4 regions of the Lysinibacillus sp. NPDC098008 genome follow, and region 1 is predicted to be linked to each of the others. Evidence: riboswitches for the same ligand, from Rfam matches in the RefSeq annotation. Region 1 holds a riboswitch; each other region holds the start of a gene.

Region 1 (2,202 bases):
CTCCTTATCATCCTCCGCCCATTCAATGAAAAACGGAAAATCAATGGCATGGTCAGGCTTACCAAAATGCAGCAGCTTCCACTCTACAACAGAGCCGTCTGGTCTTGTACGACTACAAGCCTCAGGTCCATACACATCAAAGCCTAATGCACGCAAGCGTTGTCCCTCTGCCTCTATATTTGTTGTGCGCAAGGCAATTCGTGAAAACCCTTGGCGCTCCTCGTCCTGTTTAAACGTATAATGTAGCGTGTAGGGGTTTAATGCTGCCCGCTCAAATAAATCACGATCATATACCGCAATTTGCTCAATATAGCTTAAGCCAAAATAGCTTAATGTATTATAAGTCCCCCACATCGTATGCTGACCACCGTTTACTGTATGGATATTTCGTTTGTTGAAGAAAACCTTTATATTTTCTGGTGATTCCACTTGCTGAACCAAATGATCGAAATATAAAGTCATGGTCATTCCCCTTTCTTTCCCGATTACCTTTACCTATATGTCGGATTCGTTTAAAATTTATGCAAGACAATGATAGCTATTTAACTTCATTGACAATAATAACGAGGTGATTTGAATGACAGATCAAGTAACTGCTTTTAAATTAGCACTAGGTAATTACCCTACAGGCGTAACGGTTGTTACTACATGCCATGACACACAACCGATTGGCTTAACCGTTAACTCCTTTGCATCTGTTTCGATTGACCCGCTCCTTATTTTATGGTCACTCGATAAAAAATCTCAGCTCCATGCTTATTTTACAGCAGCGCCAACATTTGCGGTCAACATTTTAGCGAGTGATCAGGAGCATTTATGTACATTATTTGCCAGCAAAGTGCCAGATCGTTTTGCTCAGGCAAAGTGGTCTATGTCCTCCTTTGACCTACCGATTTTACATGATACAGCAGCCATTTTACAATGTAAAACATATCAACAGATTGATGCTGGCGACCATACTATTTTTATTGGGCAGGTGCTAGATATTACAAATTCACCAAAAGAGCCTTTACTGTATCATCGCCGTCATATTGGTGAGATTCCAAAAAGCTTTTATCGTTAAGCATTCCACAAAAAAAGGGCCACTTGTAAGCATAGGACATCCTTTATGCTTAGTTGTGGCCTTATGACATCGTTCGACTGAAATGATCATTATTTCTTCTGTGGAAATCTCTGTTTTTCGAGCCTATTAATTTGCACAATTACACCATCCTGAATCGTAATATGCACTTCACCATATTCAAGATTTTGAATAGCCTTCGCGATAGCCTCTAACTTCTTATCATCTACTTTTACCGACTGTGCCATATAATACACCCCTTCTTTTTCTTGCTTCCGTTACAAAAGAGTTCAATTGATGGATAGCCCCTTTATCTCTTAGATACTATTGGCATCTATTCTATTAGTTGCCGAGGCTTCATTGGGCCAAGTCCCTCCGCCTCTCTTGATAAGAGCCCTGCTTACTTGGAAATAATTCTATAATTGTGCTATACAATTGTCAATATAAAATATTAGAAAACCTAGTCGAATACTTTGTAATGTGTTATTTATCTCAATTCCTTCTAGCATTGTATGCAGGCAATTACGCATTTAGCGCCACCTAACGATAAAAAAACTGTGCAGAAGTATCCCCTCTACACAGTTTCTTGTTGTAAGCATGCTATCAATGCTTGCGCTGTTTGTTCTTTGCCCATTACCTTAATTGGCTGCCCCTCTGCTGGTACAATCCAATGAGGCTCATCTCCGCCATATAATGATTGAGAGCTATTTGCCACCATAAATTGTGCCTGTGCTGTGTCCATACGCAATCTTGCACGCGCAAGTAAAAATGCCTCATCATCTGTTGCTTCCAGCTTAAAGCCTACTAATGTGACATTTGGTTGCCAGCCCTTTATTTGCCCTAATATTTTTGGTGCTTTTTTAAAATGAATAATAGGTGGCTCATCGGAAGGCATTTTCCCTGCCTCCTCCATTAAGTTGCCTGATTGGTCATATACTTTATCAATGACCCAATCAGAGCCAGCCGCTGCCATAATGACAATATCCACCTGCTGCTTCTGCACAGCATATCGAATTTTATCGCCTAAGTCCTCAATGCCCTCAAATTTAATCGTTTGCATTTTGCTATGATTAACTGGTAGCTGTGCAAAATAGCCATGCATATAGATAACATGCGCACCAGCTGCAAGTGCTGCCTCTGCC
Region 2 (2,202 bases), on a different contig from region 1:
TCTAAGCCGATAGATAAGCGAATGAGCGATTCGGCTACGCCAGCTTGGACCAATTCCTCTGCTGATAATTGCTGATGTGTCGTGGATGCTGGGTGTATAATTAACGATTTAGCATCTCCTACATTCGCTACATGTGAGAATAGCTTTACACTATCAATAAGCTTTCTTCCTGCTTCACGTCCACCTTTAATGCCAAAGGTAAGCACTGAACCGAAGCCATTTCTTAAATATTTCTTCGCCAAATGATGTGTAGGGAAATCCTCAAGACCATTGTAATTTACATATTCCACAGATGGGTGGTTTTGTAAATATTCAGCCACTGCCAATGCATTTTCATTATGTTTAGGTATACGCAAATGAAGCGTTTCTAAACCTTGTAGGAAATTAAAAGCAGCGTCAGGGCTCAATGTTGGACCAAAGTCGCGTAACAATTGTACACGTAGCTTTGTAGCAAAAGCAGTGGATGCTGTATCAATGCCATAACGTAGTCCATGATAGGAAGCATCAGGCTCCGTAAAGCCAGGGAACCGTCCACTCGTCCAGTCAAACTTACCAGCATCTACTACAACACCACCTAAAGTTGTACCATGACCACCAATCCATTTTGTTGCTGAATGAACAACAATATCTGCCCCAAAGTCAATTGGTGTAGAGCCATAAGGAGAAGCAAATGTGCTATCTATAATTAATGGCAAGCTGTTGTCATGAGCAATTTTAGCAACCGCTTCAATATCTAAAACCTTTAAGCTTGGATTACCATAGACTTCAGCAAAAACAGCCTTCGTTTTATCAGTAATCGCTGCATGGAAATTTTCTGGGTTTGTTTCATCTACAAAAATTGTTTTAATACCGTAGTTTGGTAATGTATTTGCGAATAAATTATAAGTACCACCATATAAAGAACTAGCTGCTACTATTTCATCACCAGCTCCTGCTAGGTTTAAAATGGAGAAGGCAATCGCTGCTGCACCAGATGAAAGTGCTACTGCCGCTGTCCCACCCTCCAATAAAGCTACACGCTTTTCAAAAACATCTACAGTAGGGTTTGTAATACGTGTGTAAATATTCCCCGCTTCCTCTAAGGCAAAAAGACGTTGCGCATGAGCAGTGTCTTTAAAAACAAAAGCTGTTGAACGATAGATAGGAACTGTACGGGTGCCTGTCACAGGGTCTGGCTCTTGACCACCATGTAACAATAATGTTTCTGGTTTAAAATCTGTCATTGTATACCTCCAAATGGTTATTTTTTTACGATGGTACCGGAGATGAGGAGGATTTTCTGTAGAAAACAAAAAACCCTCTTCAGCTAAGAAGAGGGTTGCAGTTGCAAGTTTTCCTCCCCTTATCTGCCAGATTCAAGCATGAATCTGCAGGAATTAGCACCGTAGTAAGTTCGTCACTCACTGGTTGCTGGGCATCATAGGGCCTGTCCCTCCGCCGCTCTTGATAAGAGTATGTGATTCAATTTCCATCGTTGTTACACAGTATAAACATAGAGTTTTTTTCTGTCAACCTATAAATTTTATTTTTTCCGAAACTTCTGTTTGCTTTTTTTCGTAATATGAACACATACATTATTTTTAGAAATCAATTCGAAAGGAGTATTTTTATGGTAAAAGCCGTGATTACTGTTCTTATTGTCGGCTATCTTATTGGCTGCATTCATGGTTCGAAGGTGGCGCAAATTTTATCGGGGGTTGACCTAAAAAAAGCTGGTCATGGCAATGCTGGAGCCTCCAATGCCACACTTTCTCTTGGCTGGAAATACGGTGTTTTAGTCGCTCTCATTGATATTGGCAAAGGAGTTATTGCCATTATTGGTGCACACCTATATTTTGGGGATGCTACATTTTTGACAGAAGAGCAAATATGGCTGCTGACATACCTGATAGCTGCAGGTGTTATTTTAGGTCATAACTTCCCGTTTTATATGGGCTTTAATGGCGGTAAAGGGACTGCCTCTATTATTGGTATTTTGCTTGCTGTGAATTGGAAAATTGGTTTATTTGCACTTATACTTTTTGTTATTTTATCGTTTGCTACAAACTATTTAATTGTTGGTGTACTTGAGTTTTATCTTGTCTTTTGTACAGCCACATATTTATGGATTCCCGGAATCGGCCCAACTGTTATCGCACTATTGCTTTTTGTCATCGCTATGATTTTACATATTGAAAATATTAAACGATTAGTGAAAGGCAC
Region 3 (2,202 bases), on a different contig from region 1:
AGATTTAGAAGATAGCCCAGAATTCGTAAATGAATCACCATATGAAAAAGCATGGATGATCGTTGTAGAGCCTGCTGATGCATCAGAAGTTGACAAACTTATGACAGCAGAGCAATACGAAGAAATGATTGCAGAATAAGACAAGCTATAATCAAAAAACGTCGGCAACTACCGGCGTTTTTTATTATATAATAATTTATAAGTGGGGATGTCTAAACTGGAGGTGGCGTAATGTTCGAGGGAAAATGCTTGATAGTAGAAGGACGCTCAGATAAGCTTCAGATTGAGCCTATTTTAAATGAGAATGTTACAATACTATGTACAAATGGCACAATTGGTGTACATCAATTAGAGGAGTTGCTTGATCCGTATGAGGGCTGCGAGCTTTTTACATTTTTCGATGCAGATACTTCAGGTGATAAGCTACGTGCATTAATGGACAGACATTATCCAGAGGCTGAGCATTTGCGTACAATGCCAACCTATAAGGAAGTGGAAACGACACCTAGAAAAGTGTTGGCGATGATTTTATTGCGTGCACATTTCTCCATCCATAATGAGTATATTTTGTAAGTAAGGTTGCGTGAATAATGAAAGAATGGTCAACAGAGCAGTGGGAAGCGGCTATACAGTCGGGAGAGCAAGCTGCATTTTATTTATATACACCAATGTGTGGAACATGTGCAGTGGCATCGAAAATGATGACAATTGTTGAACAATTACTACCACAGCTGCAGTTAGGTAAAGCGAATATTAATTTTTTAGAGCATATTGCAAGTGAGCATCAAATTGAAAGTGTTCCTTGTTTGCTTGTCTGTGATGACGGAAAAGTGACAAATAAGATCTATGCATTTCAATCCGTACCATTTTTATATGAATTATTAAAAAAAGCAATTGACTGAACTTTGCTGGCATGGTAAAGTAACACATAGATTACGAAAACATTAAATATATCGAACTCTTATAAAGAGTGGCGGAGGGAAGTGCCCTATGAAGCCCGGCAACCATCACAGTGTGAAAAGGTGCCAAATCACTCAAAGATTCTTCTTTGAAAGATGAGAGAACGGTTAAACGTATAAATACGCTAACCCCTTCTGCTTGTCTGTGAGTGAAGGGGTTTTCTATATGAGAAAAGAGGAGTATTGGCGATGATCCAGCTTCATAATATTACAAAAAAATATAAAACAGCAAATGGCGAATTAACGGCAGTCAAAAACGTAGACCTCTCTATCGATAAAGGTGAAATTTTTGGCATTATCGGCTATAGTGGTGCTGGTAAAAGTACGATGATTCGTTTATTAAATGGACTAGAGAAACCGACATCAGGAACGGTTATAGTGAACGATCAAGAGTTCTCATCCATTAAAGGGCAAAAGCTTCGAGCTGCTCGACAAAAGGTAAGTATGATTTTCCAGCATTTTAATTTGCTATGGTCTAGAACCGTTGCAGAAAATATTGCTTTTCCATTAGAGATTGCAGGTGTTCCAAAGGCGCAACGTGAGGCACGTGTCAAAGAATTAATTGCACTTGTAGGATTGGAAGGGCGTGATAAAGCTTACCCATCACAGCTTTCTGGTGGACAGAAGCAACGTGTTGGCATAGCGCGTGCACTAGCCAATAATCCAGAGGTGCTATTATGTGATGAGGCAACATCTGCGCTTGATCCTGAAACGACAGATGCAATTCTAGATTTGCTTGTGGATATCAATGAACGCCTAGGTTTAACCATTGTGCTCATCACCCATGAGATGCATGTAATTCGTAAAATTTGTCATCGTGTGGCTGTAATGGAAGCGGGCGAAATTGTAGAGCGTGGCGAGGTATTACAAGTTTTCCAATCACCGCAAGCAGCTATTACGAAAAAATTTGTAGCGCAAATTACAGATACAAAGGAAACACAGGAAACAGTAGCACAAATCAAAGCCAATTATCCAACTGGACAACTTGTTAAACTGATTTTTGTAGGTGAAAAAACAGAGCAGCCTGTTATTTCGCATCTAGTTAAACAATTTGATGTGGAAGTTAGTATTGTTCATGGTAATATTTCGCAAACAAAAAATGGAGCATACGGTACATTAATTGTACAAATCGATGGCTCGGAGGCAAATGTAGCAGCAGCACTTGATTACTTAAATACAGTCGAAGTACAAACGGAGGTGATTGTAAATGCTAACTAATCTCTTTCCGAACGTAGACTGGGAA
Region 4 (2,202 bases), on a different contig from region 1:
ACATTAATTTCAGAACAAGGTAAACAAGAGGCATTAAAGGACTTAGCATTACCAAATAGGGGCTTTACAAAGGAAAGCTCCATTGGAGAGTTTTTAACGTATTATTTAGGAGAGGAGCTTGTGCAAAACCAAATTGCGCCTGTGCTTGCTGGTGTTTATTCTGGCGATCTATACCAGCTTTCAATTGCCTCTACTTTGCCATACCTAATTGATTATAAAGATAATTATGGCAGTATTATTAAAGGCTTTGATGCAAATCGTGAGCAATTTATGCAAGCAGCTAACAAAAAATTTATATCGTTCCAAAATGGCTTGTCCTCCTTTATTAACCAGTTAGAGCAAACGTTAACGGATGTAGAAATTATAAAAGGCGTGGAAACGATAAGTATTCAAAAAAAGGAAAGTGACTATCTAATTTCCCTAGCGAATAATGCAAGCATTGTAGCGGACTATGCTGTTTTAGCGCTGCCAAATGAAGCCGTACAAAGTATCTTACAGGATAAAGCTTTAGATTACTATTTTGATCAATTTACAACTGCGTCAGCCATTACGATTTATTTAGGCTTTAATATACCAGATGCTCGATTGCCAGCAGATGGAACAGGCTATATTGTGTCACATAATTCGGATGTTGTATGTAATGCAGCGACTTGGACAAGCCGTAAATGGAAGCATACATCGAAGGATAGTAGATTACTTGTACGACTTTTTTATAAAAGCATTAATCCAGCGTATGAACAGCTACGTTTAATGACAGATAAGGAATTGGCAGCCATTGCTTTGGAGGATATTCGCAAAAGCTTGGGGATTGAGGAGCAGCCTACTGTTGTCAATGTAACAAAATGGATCGATCAAATGCCTAAATATGATTTAGCACATCGTGAGGCATTGCAAGGGCTGCAACAGGAGCTAGATAAAAATTATCCGAATTTAGCGATTGCAGGCTGCTCTTATTTTGGTGTAGGCATTGGTGCCTGTATTCAAAATGGGAAAAAGATTGGCGAGGAGCTTGCAGAGAAATTAGTTAAATTCTAAGACTTTAAGCGAAAAATTACTTTGTTCTGTGAAATAGTCTTGACTCAATCGCCTGTAAACGATATGATTCTTTTAATTATTTAAAAAATTCATACTTAATTCTTATCAAGAGAAGCTGAGGGACTGGCCCAATGAAGCTTCAGCAACCAACATTATGTCAGGTGCTAAATCCAGAAGACTCTTGTAGTCGAAGATGAGAAGGAACAACATTGACAAATCGTTAAAGCCTTCTTTTTATGAAAGAGGGCTTTTTCTTTTGAGATGATCGAAAACTTCCAATTATGTTGAAGCATAGTTGATAATGATAGAGTTAAGAAGGAAGAGAGGCAATTTTATGGGATTACTTGAAAGATTAAAAACACATGTATTGACGGCAGATGGTGCAATAGGGACGGTACTCTATGGCTACGGCTTAGAATATTGCCATGAGGAAATGAATATACAGAAGCCTGAATTAATTGAAAAGATTCATAGAGAATATATTGCAGCGGGTGCTGATGTGATTCAAACAAATACGTATGGAGCAAATGCTATTAAATTAGCTCGTTATGGATTAGAGTCACGTGTTCAGCAATTTAATGAAGCGGCCATCACAATTGCAAAACGAGCAGCGGCGGATGGCGGTCAATTTGTGCTAGGAACAATTGGTGGTATTCGTGGCATTCGTAAAAGTGATGCAACATTAGAGGAAATACTAGCAGCTGTCGAAGAGCAGGCAACAGTGTTACTGGCAGGGAATCCAGATGGTCTTTTACTTGAAACGTATTATGATTTTGAAGAGTTAACAGCGACATTAACAATGCTACGAGCAAAAACAGCTTTACCGATTATTGCACAAGTGTCAATGCATGAGCCAGGTGTGCTGCAAAATGGGCTTTCTTTAAATGAGGCATTGCATGATCTAGAGGCATTGGGTGCAGATGTGGTTGGTGTAAACTGCCGTTTAGGTCCGCATCATACAATTCAAGCATTTGAAGGCGTTGAGCTTCCTAAAAAGGCATTTATGTCAGCTTACCCAAATGCTTCGCTTCTTGATTTAGAGGATGGGCGTGTTGTTTATGAATCAGAGGCTGATTATTTTGGTCGAGCAGCTGTAGCGTTGCGTGATCAAGGCGTGCGTTTAATTGGAGGGTGCTGTGGTACAACGCCAAAACATATTGCAGCAGC

Evidence for each region. Region 1 has a riboswitch for S-adenosylmethionine ahead of ACIQVU_RS10460 (YezD family protein). Riboswitches for the same ligand answer to the same signal wherever they lie in the genome.
Region 2: linked by a shared signal. The riboswitch ahead of ACIQVU_RS09765 (O-acetylhomoserine aminocarboxypropyltransferase/cysteine synthase family protein) and the one ahead of ACIQVU_RS10460 (YezD family protein) in region 1 are both predicted to bind S-adenosylmethionine.
Region 3: linked by a shared signal. The riboswitch ahead of ACIQVU_RS13705 (methionine ABC transporter ATP-binding protein) and the one ahead of ACIQVU_RS10460 (YezD family protein) in region 1 are both predicted to bind S-adenosylmethionine.
Region 4: linked by a shared signal. The riboswitch ahead of ACIQVU_RS14310 (bifunctional homocysteine S-methyltransferase/methylenetetrahydrofolate reductase) and the one ahead of ACIQVU_RS10460 (YezD family protein) in region 1 are both predicted to bind S-adenosylmethionine.

What each region holds. Positions count from the first base shown of each region.
Region 1 covers NZ_JBIWBA010000010.1:2,508-4,709, reverse strand. The annotation lists gene ACIQVU_RS10470 (VOC family protein) at 1-462, opposite strand, end outside; gene ACIQVU_RS10465 (flavin reductase family protein) at 578-1,063, shown strand; gene ACIQVU_RS10460 (YezD family protein) at 1,153-1,308, opposite strand; SAM riboswitch class I at 1,368-1,454, opposite strand; gene ACIQVU_RS10455 (phosphopantothenoylcysteine decarboxylase domain-containing protein) at 1,635-2,202, opposite strand, start outside.
Region 2 covers NZ_JBIWBA010000008.1:86,401-88,602, forward strand. The annotation lists gene ACIQVU_RS09765 (O-acetylhomoserine aminocarboxypropyltransferase/cysteine synthase family protein) at 1-1,223, opposite strand, end outside; SAM riboswitch class I at 1,340-1,453, opposite strand; gene ACIQVU_RS09770 (glycerol-3-phosphate acyltransferase) at 1,610-2,202, shown strand, end outside.
Region 3 covers NZ_JBIWBA010000016.1:35,812-38,013, forward strand. The annotation lists gene gcvH (glycine cleavage system protein GcvH) at 1-139, shown strand, start outside; gene ACIQVU_RS13695 (toprim domain-containing protein) at 232-573, shown strand; gene ACIQVU_RS13700 (thioredoxin family protein) at 591-902, shown strand; SAM riboswitch class I at 959-1,062, shown strand; gene ACIQVU_RS13705 (methionine ABC transporter ATP-binding protein) at 1,149-2,177, shown strand; gene ACIQVU_RS13710 (methionine ABC transporter permease) at 2,167-2,202, shown strand, end outside.
Region 4 covers NZ_JBIWBA010000017.1:55,893-58,094, forward strand. The annotation lists gene hemG (protoporphyrinogen oxidase) at 1-1,035, shown strand, start outside; SAM riboswitch class I at 1,135-1,235, shown strand; gene ACIQVU_RS14310 (bifunctional homocysteine S-methyltransferase/methylenetetrahydrofolate reductase) at 1,370-2,202, shown strand, end outside.